DNA from 2 places in the Virgibacillus sp. JSM 102003 genome. Region 1 is predicted to be linked to the other one. Evidence: a T-box and tRNA genes for the amino acid it is inferred to sense, from the RefSeq annotation. Region 1 holds a T-box; the other holds one or more tRNA genes.
The links. The T-box of region 1 lies ahead of ACE1TG_RS01470 (valine--tRNA ligase). A T-box ahead of a tRNA ligase gene usually reads a tRNA of that ligase, here a tRNA-Val.

Region 1 (10,536 bases):
CCAGCGACATGAATCGCCTGGATTTTTTCCTGTGGGTTATCAAGTAACTCCAAGAGTTTATGTATTCGATCTAATCCGGGTTTCATTCCATACTTCTTTCTGCTTTGAAAAAACCTTTCTACCTGCTGAAAGTGTTCAAACATTTATGTACACCGCTTTTCTTTAATTTCATAGTCAACAAAATTAGTATATCAATAATAATAACCCATGAGAAAGGAAATCATGAATTGAATTTAAATGGATGGATAATTTATAACGGATACTTACCTGGCAACAAATTTCTCGATTTCGCTGAATGGCTTCAGGAAGCTGCACTAAAACAGAATATACATACAGATATTTATAAAAACAATGAACTTTTATCATATTTATCTACTGATTCACTCGATTTGATTAAAGAAAACAAGGATTTACCTGCCTTTGTGATGTTCACAGACAAGGACATTTATTTAGCAAAGCAATTCGAACTCTTGGGTATCCGGGTATTCAATAGTGGAACATCGATTGAAAAAAGTGATGACAAAATCGCAACTTATCAAGCACTCGCCAACAAACACTTACCTATACCCAAGACCATTGTTGCACCGATGGCATTTGTAAGGTCAGAATCGTTCAACCCTGAAGACTTTCGTGATTCTATCAACTTATTAGGTTTTCCGATGATTATTAAAGAGGCATTCGGGTCATTTGGGGAACAAGTTTATTTAGTCCACTCAATGGAAGAGGCGTTTGAAAAAATTTCTGAGCTTCACGGAACACCGTTTATGCTCCAGGAATTTATTTCTACAAGTTACGGAAAAGATATACGCCTGCAGGTAGTTGGTGATGAGGTAGTTGCAGCAATGACAAGACATGCTTCGAATGACTTTCGAGCAAATGTTACTGCAGGAGGAACAATGACTAACTATCAGCCTACTCTTGAGGAGGTCAATATTGCGGTAGCTGCTACAAAAGCGATTGGTGCCGACTTTGCCGGTGTTGATTTATTATTCGGTGCCAACAATAAGCCTGTAATTTGTGAAATAAACTCAAATGCACATATTCGTAATATGTTTGATTGTACTGGAATCAATGCTGCTGAATTTATGGTTGATTACATAATTGACACATTAAGAATTGAGGATACAAAATGAACTTAGTGGGATGGCTCATTTATAGTGAACAAGATTCTGAACAAAATACAGCATATATTAATTGGTTCATAGATGAGGCTGCTATACAAGGAGTAACACTTAAATTAGTCTTGCGAGAGGAATTAACGATTGGTATATACCAAAATAAACAAACGATCTTCTATAATAATCAGCAGGTTCATTTACCAGACTTTGCTGTAGTAAGAACAGTTGAACCATTATTGAATATGGTACTCGAATCGATGGGAATCAATGTTTTTAACTCCTCTCAAGTATCAGCAATTTGTAACAATAAAGCATTAACACATTACTATATGAACAAATTATCCATTCCAATGGTTGATACAATCTTTATGAAGAAAAAAAACTGCGTACAAATGCCTGGCATGCCCCTTCCATTTATTGTAAAGGGTACAAGTGGAAGGGGTGGCAGGCAAGTGCATATGATCAAGGATGAGCAGGAATGGGAAAGGTGTATTGCTGATGATATTTTTGCATCTGAGCTCATTATTCAATCATCTAAAAATATCCAGTTAGGTAAAGATGTAAGGGTTTTTGTTGTCGGCAGCCAAATTATTGGAGCTGTTCTGAGGGAAAGTAGGAGTGACTTCAGGTCTAATTTCAAATTAGGCGGATCTGCTACATGGTATCCATTAAATCATCATGAGTTAACTTTACTGAACAAGATAATAAACGCCTTTGATTTTGGAATGGTTGGAATTGATTTTTTACTTGATACAAAAGGCAAACTACAGCTTAATGAAATAGAAGATGTTGTTGGTTCTAGAACACTAAGTGCTGTATCGGATATAAATATACTAAAAAAATATATAACCCATATAACAAAGAGGCTAGGACATAACTAAAAATCTAAACTTTAATAACGAATAGTTTAGATCGCCCATTATCAATGGTTGAATCTAATACGTTGTTGATAAAAAAAGCAAAGTAACTGCTGGAATAAAATCTATACACTCTAGATACGGGCGGATGCTTTCCCGCGGGCACGACCTAAGTTTCCTCGAGAAAACTACTCTGCGGGGTCTTAGGACACGTGCTATTCCCGCGGGAGTCACCGCCCTCCGCTCACCCAGACCAGTGTAGTCCTATCACATATTTATACTATAGCAATTCCTACTCCAGTCAACAGCAAAGGAAATAAACGTAGACTCCTGTGGGAGCTTGTGCCTAGATGAGACTACGAAGTGACGTAGGAGCAAGGAGCTCATCAGCTGCCCTAGGTGCGCGAAGTGTATTTTAAGAAGCGGTTTCATAGCACTCAGATTTTTTCTGGATTACGTCGAAGTTTATATCTAATTAACAATAAAAGTAAATCCGAACTAATTCGAATTCTCTCTCAAGAATTTGAATCATAGTTCGGATTTTAATAGGACTATAGCATTGGTCCCAGCCTCAAAATTTTTATGAGTTTAACTCATTCAATCGTGCTTTGACCTTTGCTTGTTTCTCCAAATAGTCTTGTTCTTTTTGTTTTTCCTCATCTACAACTGTTTGTGGAGCTTTACTCACAAATCCTTCATTCGAGAGTTTTTTCTGAACCCGTTGGACTTCTTTTGTCCACTTATCCAGTTCCTTCTCCAAGCGTTTAATTTCTTTATCAAAATCAATTAATCCTGCTAATGGAAGAAATAGCTCAGCACCTGTTATAACAGCTGACATTGCTTTTTCTGGAACATCAACGTTAGTACTTATTGTTAATTCACTTGGATTACAGAATCGTTCCAAGTAATTACGGTTGTTTTCCAGTTCTGAAACAGTTGCTTCATCCTCTGCCTGGATTAACAATTTAATTTGCTTGGACATTGGTGTATCAACTTCTGCCCGGATGTTTCGAATGGACTTAATAATTGAAACAAGTCTTTTCATTTCTTTTGATGCTGTTTCATTATGAAATTCCGGTTTTGCTTCTGGCCATGGAGCAACTGTAATTGACGCTCCCTGATGTGGGAGCTGCTGCCATATTTCCTCTGTTATAAATGGCATATACGGATGAAGCATGCGCATCGTCTGATCTAATACATATGCAAGAACAGATTGCGTCATTCGTTTTTCACTTTCGTTATCACCGTACAACGGCAGTTTAGCCATTTCAATATACCAGTCACAAAGCTCATCCCAGATAAAATTATATAAATGTCGCCCTGCTTCGCCAAACTCATATTTGTTTGTATTTTTGGTAACTTGTTCAATCGTTTCATTTAGCCGAGTCAATATCCATTTATCAGCTAATGACTTTTCACCGCTTAAATCAATATCTTCATAAGTGAAATCTTCCATATTCATAAGTGAAAAACGTGATGCATTCCACACTTTGTTCGCAAAATTCCAAGTTGCTTCAACTTTTTCCCAGTGGAACCGTAAATCCTGACCAGGTGTTGAACCTGTCAACAGAAAATAACGCAGTGAATCTGCTCCATATTGTTCAATAACGTCCATTGGATCTACACCATTGCCGAGTGATTTACTCATTTTACGCCCATCAGCATCACGAATCAAACCATGAATCAGCACATCCTTAAATGGTCTTTGATCTGTAAATTCTTTCGATTGGAATATCATACGTGCAACCCAAAAGAAGATAATATCGTAACCAGTCACTAAAACATCTGTCGGAAAGTGACGCTTAAAATCTTCAGCATTCAGATCAGGCCACCCCATTGTTGAGAACGGCCATAATGCTGAGGAGAACCACGTGTCAAGTACATCATTGTCCTGTTCCCAATTCTCTGGATCTTCAGGTGCCTCTTTTCCAACATACAGTTCATTTGTTTCCTTATGGTACCATGCAGGAATTCGGTGTCCCCACCATAATTGTCTCGAAATACACCAATCACGAATATTCTCCATCCAGTGCAGATATGTGCGTTCAAAACGATCTGGGACGAAATTAACTTTTTTACCTCGTTGCTGAAGTTCAATCGCTTCATCCGCCAAAGGCTGCATATTTACAAACCATTGTGTTGATAAATATGGTTCAACAACGGCTCCACTGCGTTCTGAATGCCCTACCTGGTGTACTCGTTCTTCAATATTGAACAGAACACCCTGCTCTTGCAAGTCTTTAACAATTTGTTTTCGGCACTCGAAACGGTCTAGTCCTTCATAATTACCAGCGTTTTCATTCATCGATCCATCTTCATGCATAACCAACACTCGTTCCAAATCATGTCGATTTCCAATTTCAAAATCATTTGGATCATGTGCAGGTGTAATTTTGACAGCTCCTGAGCCCAATTCCATGTCAACATATTCATCAGCAACTATTTCTATTTCACGGCCAACCAATGGCAATACAACCGTCTTACCAATCAAATGCTTATATCGATCGTCACTTGGATGCACGGCTACAGCTGTATCCCCAAGCATCGTTTCTGGTCGTGTCGTTGCAATTTCAATTATTTCATCACTATCTTTTATCGGGTAACGCATGTGATAAAATTTACCCTGAACTTCTTCATAGATAACTTCAATATCAGAAAGTGCTGTTTGGGTGTTAGGGTCCCAATTAATAATATATTCACCACGATAAATTAAACCTTTTTTATATAACGTAACAAACACTTCACGTACAGCGTTTGACAAGCCATCATCCATCGTAAATCGCTCACGTGAATAATCAAGTCCTAAACCTAACTTTTCCCATTGGGCACGAATAAAGTCAGCGTATTCCTCTTTCCAATCCCAAACAGTATCAAGAAACTTTTCACGGCCTAAATCATAGCGATTTTTACCCTGTTCTTTCAGTTTCGCCTCAACCTTGGACTGTGTTGCAATACCTGCATGGTCCATTCCTGGCAGCCATAGTACATCATAGCCCTGCATCCGCTTCATTCTAGAAATAGTATCCTGCATCGTCGTATCCCATGCATGACCTAAATGCAGCTTACCAGTTACGTTTGGTGGTGGAATAACAATCGTAAATGGTTCCTTATCTTCATCTCCGGTTGCTTCAAAGAATTTACCATCCACCCAAAAGCGATACCGGTCTTTTTCAATTTCCTGTGGATTGTACTTTGATGACATCGTTGTTTTAGCCTCATCACTCATCATTAAATCCTCCCTCTTTTGTATAGTAAATACAAATAAAAAAATCCTCTCCATCCAATAAAGGACGAAAAGGATATATTCCGTGGTACCACCTTCGTTCACAAGCAGTTATACTTGTGCACTTCATTCATTGATAACGGTCAAAAACCGGCTCTCTTCTACTTTAAGGTGGTTCAAAAATCAACAAATAGTAAGCGGTACATCTCTACGTTGATCCTACCTCTTTGCTTCTAATTTGGCGACTATTTGAACACTTATCTTTAATTCAAAGGAGCTGTATCAAGGGCGACCTTCCAAATAATTATACCTGGGAAATTTCCACCATCATTCCCTCTCTTTCAGGTAATTATCTTGTACTCTTCCCTATCATCACATTTACATATTATTACTCATTTTATCGGTTACTGAAAATAAAATCAACTATTATCTTATGAATTGCACAAAACCACTATATATATACATATTATATTAAAAAAATACTTAAGAGGTGATAAGTGTGGCTAGATATTACCGATACAGACTGCCTCCATGGGCAAGAAATTGTATTATTGTAATTGAACGAGTAACATTACCTATTTTAATATTTCAATTAATAAGGACTATGCTATTTCCAACTTCATTTGATGTATTTTTGCTTGGTGTATTAGTTGGGGTGTTTATTGCCTTTTATTTGGAATGGATTTAACCATCTTTACTGTCTTTATCTTCACCAGTTACTGGTGTACTCTCTTCAATAAACTCAAACCATTTTAAGCCAAACAACATTTGCCGGGCTGAATATTGAAGTCTCTTTACCTGATTAATCATCGTATCATTCGATGGATTATCAATATAATCCTGAATTTGATTTATGTAGGGGAATGGATTCAATAAGTAGATAGCGAGTAGATACAATTCACTCTTTTTTAGTATATTCTTGCTGGTGTATACTGAAAATGAATCTGTTAATTGTGATGACGATTGATCATAGTTACGCACAAGATATTTAAATAAAATTGACAAATCCGCAATAGCATTATCATAATTTGCCCTTTCCCAATTTATTATATACGAATCATTATGAAGAAGTATATGAGTGAGATCCAAATTTCCATGACATAGACTATAATTCCACTCCTGATCATTTTGAATTTCACTTATAAATCTTTCTATACAACTATTTAGCGTGGAGAGGACATTGTCCATCATTCGAAATTGCGTGCAAACTAATAATTCAAATGGAGACATAAACCGATTCTTTTCAAACAGCTCAACATAATACAACTGTCTTCTATATAATTCTGCACAGTTCTTCTGATACTCATTAAATGTATTAACGACAGTATTCGCCTCAATTAATTGTGTCCGCTTTGTCTTTCCATGTACCTCACCAATTGCATTATATAAGTTATTAATTATTTGCTGATGATCTAGTTTATTAGATGTTAACCACGGCGTTAAATAATAGTAGGATTGATCATATTGTACGTATAATCTTGACTGCTTTGTTAAGTAGACAGGCAGTATACTAGTGATGTTTTGGGAATATGCTTGATGATAAACATATTCCCATAAATCCAAATTATTTTCATTCAGTAAACTTTGTTTTAATGCATAATAATGATTACCATCACTGATACGAAATAGCCGTTTCGATATTCGCTCAATTTTATATGGATAAATCCCGTATTCCCCGGATATCTTATGAATTGTTTCACTCACACTACATTTCACCAACTTTCCAAATACATACCCCTTACTATTAGAAGCAAGGGGTATGTATTTTATCTGTCTGTTATTACTTCTTAAAAGGAATATACAATAATTGACCTTCTTCAAGACTATCATCACTTAAATTATTCTGTTTCACTAATTGTAGTGCAGGGATCTCATAACGTTTTGCAATTGTTTCTACTGTGTCGTTGTTCTGAACAATACACAATCGCATCTTGGCATATCGATCATCATCATCACTTCTGAACATATCTGCTAAATAACTGACATCCTTGGTATCAACTGATCGACTTTCATCACTTTCATCCAGATAATCTGAATCTGTAAAGTTTAATGATGATTCGTCTGGACTTTCTTCCTCAGGTGAATTTTCCACCGGTTCTTTGTTAAAAAATTCCGCAAGTGATTGTGACTTTTTATTTTTCCAACGTTCTTTTTCTGATGGTGACTCGTCTACCTCCGTGGATAAGGTGGGTGCGTTTTCCGGTATAAACTGACCCTCTGATTCAGAAGTTTCTTGTTCCGTCTTAATATCGAACTCAAACGTTTCGTCTTCTCGTGGTGGCAAGAATTCATTAGCTACTTCTGATTCATTTTCTAATGAACTCTCTGTTTGATCGCTTATCCCATGTATTTCAATTCTAGAGGTTAATTTAAGTTGACTCTGATTTGGTATTTCATAATCAAAGGAATTAATGTCGACCGTCACATCATTTAAGTCTGCAACTCGGTATGTTGGAACTGAGATTTCAACAGGGAACCGATGTGTGAATTCTGATTTCCCGTCATCCAGTTCTACTACTTTCTCAACATATCGTCTTGAGTGGTAATCATCAAAATCTAATGTATCTTTATCTCCTGCACTTGAATATAATTCCTTTTGATATGAACCTTGAAGTTCAATGACTCCTCGAATTGAAATAAAATCATTAAATGGCTGGATAGAAATTTCCGGGTCTAAAGAAATTCCCAGCATTTCTGCAACTTCCTGTCCTTCTTCAAAATAAAGCGATTCATTTAGTTCAAAGCTGAATACTTCCCGATTGTTTGACAAATGACTTCCTCCCTTCAACACATATTCCATATACTTATATGTCTTAATTCAACTATATGAAATGTAAACAGAGGATATGCTTATACCAATTAAAAAAGCCATTCCCTTTAGTAAGCAGTTCAGTTTAAGTGTGTAAAATTCAATTTGTGTTCTTATAACTCAACTTTCGCATCTATGGAATAAGCTCAAACGACTATCTTTGATAAACTCAGAACGTTTTTTATTGTTGACTTGACAACATTGATAAAAGTATTTTTGTACAGATAAGATATAAAATGTGAAGTAGTGAGTTTGTAAGTTTCTCTAACAACGCAGCTGGAATATGCTCCCTTTCCGTGGGCAAGTGCCGAGCCTGCGGGGTCTCGCCTAGCTTGTTCTTCCCACAGGAGTCTCGCATATTCCAGCTGCTACTCTAAATGGTTTAAAAGGATTTACTCTTTATCCATCACAATGTACATTTTGTTATTTTATCAAGTTATAATGAGCAAATCCTAGCGCAGGTAATACACCTAAACTCCTGGGGGAGGAAAGGCCTAGATGAGACATCTGAGTGCGTCAGCACGAAGAGGTTCAACAGCCGCCCTAGGTGCGCGAAGTGTATTTCCATAGCGGTGTTAATGCACACAACCACTAGTACGCATTTTATATCAAATACGTACAGTTGATCCAAGGTCAACTGTGTATCTTCAGATTTTCTTATTCCTTTAAGGTTTATGAGTTCATTTTACGCTGCGAAGTTGAATTAATAAGAAAAAACAATTTCACATAAAAATTTGCGTTTATTTGAAAATACAAAAAAGAGCACCGAATTACTTTGTAATTCGGTACTCAATATACTCTGCTTCTTACTGGTGGTGTCTCCAACATTAGTAAAGCTTTTTTAAGTTTACTTTTCAATTTTTGAGAAGGCATTGCGTACAGCTTGTAATGTCTTGTCAATATCTTCATCAGTATGGGCAGTCGATAAAAACAACCCTTCAAACTGAGATGGTGGCAAAAAGATTCCTTCTTCAATCATTGCCCGGTAATATTGTGCAAAATAATCAAGATTAGAATTTTGAGCTGTTTCATAATTAAATACTGGTTCGTGCGTAAAGAAAAAGCCAACCATTGATCCAGCGCGATTAATTTGAAGTGGAATCTTAAAATCGATTGAAGCTTGTTTATAACCTTCGACCAATTTATCCACTTTTTTATTAATTTCATCATACGATGATTTATCTAAAGCACTTAATGTCTCATAACCAGCAGTCATAGCAAGCGGATTACCTGATAATGTACCTGCCTGATAAATACTCCCTGTCGGTGCTACGCTTTCCATAATTTCACGTTTGCCACCATATGCTCCAACAGGAAGTCCACCCCCTATTACTTTGCCTAAGCAAGTCATATCAGGGGTAACCCCAAAATAACCTTGTGCACAGTTGAATCCAACACGGAATCCTGTCATAACCTCATCAAATATGAGTAGAGAGCCATTTTCGTCAGTTACTCTTCTCAGTTCCTGCAAAAAGCTCTCTTGTGGTGGCACAACGCCCATATTACCCGAAACTGGCTCAACGATAACAGCGGCAATCTCATCACCATATGTTTCAAATGCGTAGCGCACGCTTTCTACATCATTATAAGGCACTGTAATTGTATTTTGAGCGATTGATTCAGGTACACCAGGACTATCTGGCAAGCCTAGTGTAGCAACACCAGAACCCGCTTTGATCAGGAGTGAATCACCATGACCATGATAATTCCCTTCAAATTTCAGGATTTTATCCCTCCCTGTATATCCTCTTGCAATTCGCAAAGCACTCATAGTAGCTTCTGTGCCTGAATTTACCATGCGTACCATTTCAATTGATGGTACACGGTCAATTACCAATTGTGCTAGTTTGTTCTCTATTATGGTTGGTGCACCAAAACTTGTGCCTTTTTCTGTGGTCTCTTTTAATTTGGAAACAACCCGATCATCAGCATGTCCTAAAATTAATGGACCCCAGCTCAATACATAATCAATGTACTCGTTTTGATCGATATCCGTTATTTTAGAACCTTTTCCTTGTTCCATAAATATCGGTGACATACCAACTGATTTGAACGCCCGAACAGGTGAATTTACTCCACCTGGCATTAGTTCCACTGCTTCTTTATATGCATCCTTTGAATTATCAAAGTTATTCACGATTAATCACCTCAACTTTTATATTTATTCATTAAGCCATTTTGCTACATCTTTGGCAAAATAAGATATAATCAAATCTGCTCCCGCACGTTTCATTGCGGTCATCTTTTCAAGCACCAATTCTCTTTCATCAACCCAGCCATTCTTTGCTGCTGCTTTAACCATCGCATACTCACCACTAACATTATAGGCAACAATCGGTGTGTTAACAGTATTTTTAACATCGCGTACAATATCCAAGTATGATAATGCTGGTTTAACAATTAGGAAATCGGCACCTTCGTCTACGTCTGACTCTGCTTCACGTAACGCTTCAAGTCGATTTGCCGGATCCATTTGATAAGACTTACGATCCCCAAATTGCGGAGTGCTATCAGCAGCATCTCGGAACG
Region 2 (10,536 bases), on a different contig from region 1:
GCTTCAACTCGTGAAAGTGCTTTTGGCAGTCTTCACACCCTTCTAAATGACCGCGCAATTTCGCTTCCTCTTCTTTGGTTAAATCACCATCCAAATACTTATGCATTAACTCTATAGCGTCTTTATTACAGTTCAAGTTGATCACACTCCTTTACACATGGCGAAGCTTTTTCCTTAATGCTTCACGGCCCCTATGGATTCGGGTTTTTACAGTCCCCAGCGGAATATCCAGAATGTCACTAATCTCCTGAAGCGAAAACTCTTCTAAATACCTAAGAATAATCACACCTCTATATTTGGGGGGAAGTGTAGAAATCTCCTGATGGATATGGTTTTGCAATTCCAATCCTTCTACTTCCTCTTCAGGCAATGGCTCATCAGTCGCAAGCCGTGAATACATATCCAAGCCTTCAGTCCCTTTCACTTCAGCATCGAGATAGTAGTCAGGCTTGCGTTTTCGTATTCGGTCAATTGTTAAATTAGTGGCAATTCGGTATAGCCATGTCGAGAACTTGCGCCGCTCATCAAAAGAATGAATGTTAATATACGCCCTAATAAACGCTTCTTGTGCAATGTCTTCCGCCTCATGTTGATTTCCAAGCATCCGATAAACATGCTGATAAATTTTATTTTGATAAAATGAGACAACATCTTCAAAGGCGGATTGATCCCCTCTTTTAACCCGTTTTATTTTCTCTTTAATTACCAAGTCCATTATTAGTACCTCCGCTTACTATGCGGTATTTTACATATACGAAATAACAATATGTAAGGTTTCAAAAATTTATATGTAAATTGTTTACATTTATGATTTATTGGGTATTTACAAAATATATTATACTAGATTGGAGGCAAGTTTTGTGGAAAACAATTCAATATTATTAGAAAAAATTGAGGATTGTCGTGATACCCTAATCACTTTAAGCAACTCCCATGGATTGACCACTGAAGTTGTAATTCAAACCAGCAAAAAATTAGACAAGCTTCTAAATGAATACAATAGTAACTTCATATCTTATTAAACTCGTCAAAAACAGAGAGAAATAGGGTAAAAAGACATGCAAAATGGATGTCTTTTTTTTCTGGCTAGGATGTTATAATAAAAAGAAAAGGTGTAGCAGGTGTTTTCATGACTGATAAAAAATTGATTGTCTTACTAAGCTCAATATCTATTACGTTATTATTTATCATTGAGCAAATTCTCTCTTTCGAATATATCTATAAAACGATAGCAAAAGTGTTCATTTTCTTTCTCGTACTAATTATTTTCCATTACATAACTAAAAATAACACCGCATATTTAGCGACACATAGAATGGATATCAAACGATTAAAAATAAGCGCCGGTTTGGGAATTGGAGCTTTCCTCATTCTTATAGGGGCGTACCTTGGTTTAAAAAATCACATCGACTTCGCTGAAATTAGTGAAAACCTGGCACAAAAGAACATTACTGGAGATACTTTTTTATTTATTAGTATTTATATTATAGTAGGCAATTCATTTTTAGAGGAGATTTTTTTCAGAGGATTTATATTTAAAAATTTACAGCATGACCATCGGCTATTTGCCTATATCTATTCATCATTTTTGTTCGCAATCTACCATACAGCAATCTTTCTCACCTGGTTCAACATCGGATTATTTCTGTTAGCGCTATTTGGGTTGTTTACAATAGGTTTAGTGTTTAACTGGCTCAATGAAAAGTCCAGCAATATCTTTAATTCATGGCTTGTTCATATTATTGCTGACTCAGCGATCATTATCATTGCACTAATAGCGATATTTTAACAATTGTCCAACTAACCTTAAGAAGTCGGATCCTGGTTCCGTTATTTGTTACAAAAACCGCGTTCGGAGCATGGGTCCGGATCCTCGTTCCGTTATTTGCCTTTTTTACCCTAATATACCGTTGATTTTAGCCAGTTAGCGGTGTGAAGCCGAAGCCCTTATTTTACCTAAACCATGGCTAATAGAGGCATTTGTGCTAAATAAGGTCTCTGGTGTCCGCAAAACCTTAAACCTGTTATATGGAAACACCTCTTTATTTCGATTACAAATTCATGTTTATAATAGATGGTGGCTACGTATTCGACAGCTATGTTAGTTTCTTAACTGCCAAAAGAGCATCAAATTGCTTTGCAATTCAATGCTCCATTCTACTCAATATTCAATTTGTACTACAAAACTACTTACTTCAACTTTTCACCAAACAGTGAACCTATTAAGCCGACAGCAACAGTTGCCGTTTTATTCTTGTGGTCCAAGATTGGATTTACTTCAACAAATTCTGCAGAGGTAAGGATATTGGACTCTGCAAGCATTTCCATTGCTAGATGGCTTTCACGATAGGATAACCCGCCAATTACCGGTGTACCCACACCAGGGGCTTCCTCAGGATCCAAACCATCCAAATCCAGACTCAAATGAACTCCATCTGTACGATTCTTTAAGTAATCTATTGCCTGACTCATTACAGCTGGCATTCCCAAGCGGTCCACTTCATGCATGGAATATACGTTTATGCCACTTTCTTTAATCAGGTCCTTTTCCCCCGGATCAAGTGAACGGGCACCTATAATCACGATATTCTCAGGCTTGATTTTTGGCTGGTAGCCAAGTATATTCGTTAACTTTTCATTCCCGATTCCTAAACTTACAGCAAGTGGCATGCCGTGAATATTACCAGATGGTGATGTATCACCTGAATTCAAGTCACCGTGGGCGTCATACCAGATTACACCTAAATTTTCATAGTGCTTCGCTATACCTGCTAGACTTCCAATAGCAATGCTATGATCGCCACCCAACACTAACGGGAAATGATTACTGGTAATTTCCTTGTCGACCATCTCTGCAAGCTTCTGATTTGCATCAGCCACCTGTTGTAAATTTCGTAAATTATCTTCCTGTTTCTCATATTTACTATCAGGGCGGGAAACCGGCACATCACCCAGATCTTTAATATCGTAGTTTAAATTTTCAAGCGTTTCAACAACGCCCGCATATCGGATGGCGCTTGGTCCCATATCAACACCACGTCGACTTTGTCCGAGATCCATCGGCACGCCAATTATAGACATATTTTTCTTCATCTGAATTCCTCCTCTACCTTTTTATTTTAGCCAAAAAACAGGCAATGACTCAACTCGACAAAAATATGTATATATATACACTGATAATTGATTGCTGGATTAAAACTTTAGGGTCATGTTAATTGAGTTTAGTAATTATATACTTACACTTATGCCATAATGAGATGAGTATTGGCAGCTTATATTATTTTAAAGATAAAATGAATGATCACCCATTCATTTTTTTACTTTACATCAAAATTTATACAGGAACTGTTGAAATGCAGCGAATCGAAAATAGCCGAAGACTTATTAGCGTAACTAAATAGCAGGGCTGTCTAAAAAAAAGACAGTCCTGCTTTATATTTCGGCTGCACCAGCCTTATAAAGTTGAATATCCAACGGTTTAATTCCTGCCTCTTTCCAGGCATTCATTAGCTGCTGAGCCTTTTCTTCGGATGGCAGAAATGCAATCCCACAGTCACCACCACCTGCTCCAGATGGTTTACCTGCCCCACCGTGCTGTTCAGCCAGATCACACAACTTTTGCAGCAGTGGGGTTTCAATGTCTGCATTAGCTTGCTTTCCAACAGTAGCTAACGCTTGTCTGTTCCGCTTTGTACCCTCAATAATAAGTGCAGCATCCTCCTCAGTAACTCCATTGATAAAGGTGCTGACTGCCTCATTACTTTCATTAAGAAATTGCTCGTATTGTTTATTATTCTCTGTTTTAAGTAGTTTGATTTTATCGATTAACTTCCCGGTTGATGCAGGGGTTCCTGTCCAGCCAATGCACATGTGAGTATTATCTGGTAATTTAATCGGATTAAGAGATAAATACTGCCAATCCTTTTCCACTAATTCATGAATGGTTTCTGCCTGTTTGTATTCGTGCTGCAGCCATTCTGCTTGAAATGAGGCATATTGTATAAACCCTCCATAAGATGATGCAGCAACATCAGCACCTGAACCACTTCCTTGTGTCTTCACATGCGAAATAGCTGCTAACTTAAAAATCAATTTAGCCGATGACTCTTTTGGGAGATATTTTTTTAAAATGGCAGCAACCACAGAAGTAACGACAGCGGCACTAGAACCTAAACCATATTTACGACCGGATTCGTCATCAAGTTCACTGCGGATTTCTAAATGAAAGTTGGCTGGGGAGATGTTCTTTTCTTTTAAATATGTATATACGACCGACATAGCATCTTCAACAAACTTTACACGCTTGTCAGCTGTCTTTATGTTGACCTTTTTTTCATCATAGGTCCATTCGAGGTTAGCTAATTCGAAGTTCAGCAAAGAAAGACGGTTTTCATCCTGTTGTGTTAATGTCACATAAACAAAACGATCAACCGCCATAACGACTAGGTTTTGATAGGCTTCAAGTACTGCAAATTCCCCCGCTATCATTAACTTCCCAGGGACTTTAAGGCTCAATGGTGTAGTTGGCAATACGTTTCAACTCCTTATAAAACTTGGCTTTCGTTAAAGGGATTCTTATGAAACCGTATTTTGCTTTCTTAGAACCCCTTATACTCTGGAGTGCAAGCCTTAATGGGCGGAAGCTTAGTTGCACTTATGCAGTAAGAAAGGATTTATACTTTCTTAACTGCTAAATATAGGATACTCCTTGACCAGCTCGACTTGCAATAACGTCATCTACCCCAGGTATTTCACGGAGCGTACTTTGTATCGTTTCTTCGTTTTCTGGCAGGTAAAGAACTTTTACATTTGGACCAGCATCAATCGTGAAATATGCTGAAGCCCCGTTTTCACGCAGTTCCTGAACAGCTCGCATTACAGCAAGCGTCGTGTCATGCCAATACGTAAAAGGTGGATTGGCAGCCAAAGTAGTGGCATGCATTCTAAGACAGTTTGCCTCAGCTATTTCTCCTACTTTCTCAAAATCCCTGTTCTTTATACCCTCTTTAATGTTACGGAGATCCTCTGGAATACTTTTAACCCAGCTGGAATAATAAGCAGACGTATCGACAGTCCGCTTCATCCCTTCCCGGCTCAGCACCTTCTTAGCTGAGGAGGATAAAACGACTGCAGCGACGCGAATATCCCAATGACTTGCAGGTGCTACCTGTATAGCATAAGAATCAGAGCCATCAGACATGTCTCCTTTTTCCCATTCTACAAAGCCACCATAAATTGATCTGCAGGCTGACCCTGACCCTTGTCTGGTTAAGATGGAAAGTTCTTCATCACTTATCTTAAGTTCAAGCGATTTGACAGCGGCTGTTGCCAATGCAGCGAATCCTGATGCTGATGATGCAAATCCAGCAGCTGTTGGAACATAATTAGTAGAATGAACTTCTGCAAATAAATTCGGTTTTCCTGCATACTCCCGGATCAGGTCTAAAAATGATGTTACTCGGTCATATTCCACACCACTTACAGGTTGATCATTCAGATAAAAACTGTCCTCTGTTAACAATTCTCTAAAATCAACAGTAGTCGTTGTATAAAATCCATCTAACGTCAATGAGAGGCTATTATTCATCGGAAGTATTAATGATTCATCTCGTTTACCCCAGTATTTAATTAAGGCAATATTTGTATGTGCTTTGGCTGATGCCTTCATTGTATATCCCCTCTGTATCGCAGTTATCTTACTGCATATATGCAACTAAGACTTGATGATAAGCCAGGTTTTCTAATGTTTATGCTTATTCAGGCTTCTTTCTTAAAACAAAAGGCCATACCGTGTGTGCGCCGAATTTCTTCAGCTTTTCAGCTAGCTGTCTGGAGTGTACTTCATTACGTGCTAAGGCAATTATACAACCGCCATTTCCGCCTCCAGTTAATTTGGCACCTAAGGCACCTTCCTGCCTTGCAAAGTAGATTAACCTGTTCAAGCCTGCATCGCTTACACCTAGAGCTTCCAGTTCTTTTTGTGCTTCATTTAACATCTGTCCTAATAAATGCTTGCTCGCACTCTCAAGCGCATGCCTTGCTCGATGCGTAATTTCACCTATACGGTCAAGCTTAGCCTGTATTCTTCTTGGAGCTGATTTGAACAGGTTCGCAACGGACTCAACAGCTAAACGCGTATCACCCATTCTGCCTGAATCGGCAACAATGAAATGAAAATCACCTTTAGGTTCAATAAAATCAGAAGGCAGTTCCTTCTCAAACCAGACTGGACAATCGGAAGTAATTGTTAGTGTATCGATACCACTAGGCACTCCATGAGCATACGTTTCTGAAATGTTAGCTAAGGTCAGAAGTTCATCTTCTGAATAGTCCTGATTGTTATAGGCAAAAAGTGATCTCACTACCGCAATAGCCACTGAAGCACTTGATCCTAGTCCTTTTCCAGGTGGTATGGATGATTTAATTCGTATCAAAAGATCCTCACATGGTAACTGAAGATAATTTAAGGTTGCCTTAATACAATTTACAAGCCCCTCCAGCGACTCTGGTGCAGATTCAAGCGGACCATGGTAAAACGTACTATCAATCTTTACCGAGCCTGGAACATAATCAATTACTGATTCCACCCCTACTAACGGGAATGGAAGCGCAATAGCAGGTTGTCCGTGTACAACTGCATGTTCCCCGATTAAGATCAATTTACTATGAGCTATACCTATAGCTGTTTGTTCTGATGTTGTTGCTTTTTCTGCACTCATTTTATATATTCTTCCACCATTTCTTTAGCTTTTCCAACACGGATTTCTTTTTCATCAACTAATCGTTCAGCAATGATATCAATCATCTCCCCTGTAGCTCCTGCTGCTATAGCAACAGAGCGAGAATGTAAAGCCATATGACCTTTCTGAATACCATCGGTTGCTAAGGCTTTAAGTGCACCAAGGTTTTGTGCAAGTCCAACAGAAACTATAACTTGTGCAAGCTCCTGTGCTGAATCAACGTCTAAAATTTTATATGCAAGTTTAGAAATTGGGTGAACATGGGTCGAACCGCCTACAGTCCCGACAGACATAGGGAGTTCTAATTCACCAACTAAATTTCCGTCCTCATCCTTCGACCATTCTGTCATCGAACTATATTTCCCGAATCTAGCTGCGTGCGCATGGGCCCCAGCTTCAACAGCACGCCAATCATTACCGGTTGCAATAACGATGGGGTCAATACCATTCATTATCCCTTTATTGTGGGTAACAGCGCGATAGGGGTCCGATGCGGCAAACTCATAGGCATGAATAACGCCATCACGCACTTCTTCACCAGTGTAACTGCCTGTCTGTAATAATTCAGGTGGAATAACGCAACGCGCACGTGCAAGACAACGATCTGGATAATTAGAAAGGATCCGTAAATATACTTTCCCTTCCGTAATAGTCTCAACTGTCGGAGCAAGTGACTCAACCATTGTGTTAATGATATTTGCCCCCATTGCGTCACAAGTATTTATATAAACGTGAAGAATAAGCATTTGACCATATTTTGAGTCTGACTCTTCATTTAATACTCTAACTTCTAGATCTTCTGCACCACCCCCCCTAGCTACTAAACTGGGGTATGCGGCATTAGCATCAGCAATCAATGCATCTTTTTCCTTTAAAACAGCCTCTTTCGCTGCTTTAAAATCCGGACAGCCTACCACTTGAATTTGACCAATCATAACGCGATCTGTCGCCTCTGTAGTAAACCCGCCAGCATTTCTGACAGTTTTTGCAATGTAGCTTGCTGAAGCAACAACAGATGGTTCTTCAATTGCCATTGGTATTACATATTCTTTCCCATTAATTAAAAAATTCAATCCTAATCCTAATGGAAGCGGAAAAGTCCCGACTACGTTTTCTATCATTTTATCCGCCGTGTCAGTTGGAAGAGGTTCGTTTGAAAACAAATAATCTTTTTCTTCATCAGTGAACGTGTCCATCGTAGTCAACAACTGTCTGCGTTCCTCAACAGTCATATTGTAAAAACCAGGGAATCTAGAAGTTTTCATACCATCTCATCCTTTTAACTAGCATAATTTATATATGTCAAATTGTTCATTTTTTTATTAATGATTAAATTACTGTATCTATTATGTAAAAAAACAGTACAAAATGCAAATAAACAAGGTTGTTGGTAATCATAACGACCTTGTTTATCTGCTATTATAATATGTGTTATGTATTTACGCTAGTGTTTTTTCATATAAATTGATGAGCCATGGAGGATTCGAACCTCCGACCCTCTGATTAAAAGTCAGATGCTCTGCCAGCTGAGCTAATGGCTCATATAAGGAATGTTTCCCGAAATACCTCATAAAATAAAAAAAGGCTGGGCTACCAGGATTCGAACCTAGGATCACGGGATCAAAACCCGATGCCTTACCGCTTGGCTATAGCCCAATTAATTAAGTATATTATGGTGGAGGGGGAGAGATTCGAACTCCCGAACCCTGAGGGAGCGGATTTACAGTCCGCCGCGTTTAGCCACTTCGCTACCCCTCCATATTTTAACTACATTTCTATAAATTATACATAAAAAAATGGTGCCGGCCAGAGGAATTGAACCCCCAACCTACTGATTACAAGTCAGTTGCTCTGCCAATTGAGCTAGACCGGCATATATTTAGATAGTGTTAATTGTCTTGATGTGCTTTTCAGTTTGTGTGCTCGTCGTGTTGCATGTCTTTTCGGCGATGCCGCACTCCTCGCAAACCTGCACATGGTAGATTACTCGGTGAAGCTAACGGCTTGCTCTGCCAATTGAGCTAGACCGGCATATAAATGGTGGAGGATGCAGGGCTCGAACCTGCGACCCCCTGCTTGTAAGGCAGGTGCTCTCCCAGCTGAGCTAATCCTCCTATGTAATATCTTGGGGTGCTGACTATTAAAAGAATAAAATGGTGACCCGTACGGGATTCGAACCCGTGTTACCGCCGTGAAAGAGCGGTGTCTTAACCACTTGACCAACGGGCCTTACAATGGTTTATGTAATAAAGTTATTACACATTTTAGATGCACTTATGCAGTAAGAAAACATTTATTATTTCTGATTTCCAAAAAGGATTGTCATAAACTGACGAATTTTATTATATACAGATTAAGCATCTTTGTAAAGGGGAAAAAGGAATTCTTTATTTTCAAATACTTTTGATACCAATATAATGGGAATTAGGCCATGATTTTAGCAGTTGAGAAAGTATAAATCCTTTCTCACTGCATAAGTGCAACGAAGGCTTATCTATATTAAGCCTTGGCGATAAGCCAAGTTTTCTAAACAATATGGGGGGATTATATGGGGAACTGGTTAAGTTTGGGTGGCGAGCCATTTATTACATTTGGCATTAGTCACATTGTTATGCTGCTTATATATTTATTAGGAATAATGCTATTTATAATATTTCTTAAAAAGATCTTATCTAATACATATTTATACAATACAATTCGTTGGTTCTTATTTATTCTGTTAATTTTTTCAGAAGTATCCTATCAAACATGGACAGCATTAACTGGAATATGGAGCTTACAGGAACACACACCATTACATCTTTGCGGAGTTGCAGGTATAACAGGAGCAATTGCGTTAGTTACTCACAACAGGAAGCTTATACAAGTCACTTTTTTTATTGGTCTTATCCCAGCTTTCCTGGCATTAGTTACTCCAGAGTTGCCGTATGACTTTCCGCACTATCGCTTTTGGAAGTTTTTTGTCCATCATACTGCCATATCATGGACAAGTATTTTTCTTGTAGCAACCAGTTCCTTAAAGATTAATTTTAAATCACTACTTGAAGTCTATGGATACCTATTACTGTATGCTATTATAATTGGTTTCTTTATTAACCCATTTTTGAATTCCAATTACCTGTATCTTTCCCATACACCTACAGCCAGCACACCACTTGATATGCTTGGAAGTGGTATTTGGTATTATATTAACCTTTGTGTGTTAGCATTTATTGCCTTCTTTGTTCAGCTACAGATTTATAAATTACTTAAGCGTGAAAAATCAACACGCAACTAACTATCCTAGTTGCGTGTTGATTTATAGTTAGGAATACATAATAGCTACTACCCAAACAATTACAATGACCGGTAATGAGGTATACAAAGATTGCCAGATTTTCATATTATGTTTCTTGATCAAAAAGTAAGCCACAAACACTTCAGCTATAGTTACTACAATTGCTAATATTATAAGCAACGATAGTCCACTCCCCATTTAAAAAACCACCTGTCTATTTATATTAAAAACCTTATCGATAAAGATACCTTAAAAAAGTCAATATGCATAACGTCTATTCAAACGTTTTTAACCATTCATTATTTGATCTCGCTTCTCGAAATGCTTCTTTAAAAGCCACAATGTCATCTTTTAAATATATACCACTTCTAATCGGTTTTATCCTTCCGTCATTTACATATTGGCTTAATCGCATACGAGAAACGCCTAATATCTCCAAAGCTTCTTTTGATGAAATAATTTCACTAGCAATTTGTTCTCTGCGTTGCTTCCTTACTTCTTTTGGTGCTGACATTTTAC

Region 2: it has a tRNA-Val gene. The T-box ahead of ACE1TG_RS01470 (valine--tRNA ligase) is inferred to sense a tRNA for this amino acid. The anticodon was not compared.

The regions. Positions count from the first base shown of each region.
Region 1 covers NZ_JBHFQH010000001.1:277,158-287,693, forward strand. Annotated here, with positions in the region: gene ACE1TG_RS01455 (bifunctional folylpolyglutamate synthase/dihydrofolate synthase) at 1-143, opposite strand, end outside; gene ACE1TG_RS01460 (ATP-grasp domain-containing protein) at 228-1,133, shown strand; gene ACE1TG_RS01465 (ATP-grasp domain-containing protein) at 1,130-1,999, shown strand; gene ACE1TG_RS01470 (valine--tRNA ligase) at 2,556-5,201, opposite strand; T-box leader at 5,259-5,580, opposite strand; gene ACE1TG_RS01475 (hypothetical protein) at 5,698-5,886, shown strand; gene ACE1TG_RS01480 (hypothetical protein) at 5,883-6,902, opposite strand; gene spoVID (stage VI sporulation protein D) at 6,979-7,968, opposite strand; gene hemL (glutamate-1-semialdehyde 2,1-aminomutase) at 8,855-10,144, opposite strand; gene hemB (porphobilinogen synthase) at 10,169-10,536, opposite strand, start outside.
Region 2 covers NZ_JBHFQH010000028.1:4,325-14,860, forward strand. Annotated here, with positions in the region: gene ACE1TG_RS19445 (zf-HC2 domain-containing protein) at 1-145, opposite strand, end outside; gene sigW (RNA polymerase sigma factor SigW) at 152-715, opposite strand; gene ACE1TG_RS19455 (Spo0E family sporulation regulatory protein-aspartic acid phosphatase) at 861-1,022, shown strand; gene ACE1TG_RS19460 (CPBP family intramembrane glutamic endopeptidase) at 1,130-1,789, shown strand; gene rocF (arginase) at 2,191-3,093, opposite strand; gene ACE1TG_RS19470 (phosphomevalonate kinase) at 3,433-4,530, opposite strand; gene mvaD (diphosphomevalonate decarboxylase) at 4,691-5,668, opposite strand; gene mvk (mevalonate kinase) at 5,754-6,719, opposite strand; gene ACE1TG_RS19485 (hydroxymethylglutaryl-CoA reductase, degradative) at 6,716-8,005, opposite strand; tRNA gene ACE1TG_RS19490 (tRNA-Lys) at 8,209-8,281, opposite strand; tRNA gene ACE1TG_RS19495 (tRNA-Gln) at 8,326-8,396, opposite strand; tRNA gene ACE1TG_RS19500 (tRNA-Tyr) at 8,414-8,498, opposite strand; tRNA gene ACE1TG_RS19505 (tRNA-Thr) at 8,538-8,613, opposite strand; tRNA gene ACE1TG_RS19510 (tRNA-Val) at 8,779-8,854, opposite strand; tRNA gene ACE1TG_RS19515 (tRNA-Glu) at 8,895-8,969, opposite strand; gene ACE1TG_RS19520 (YwaF family protein) at 9,289-10,017, shown strand; gene ACE1TG_RS19525 (hypothetical protein) at 10,045-10,215, opposite strand; gene ACE1TG_RS19530 (helix-turn-helix domain-containing protein) at 10,292-10,531, opposite strand.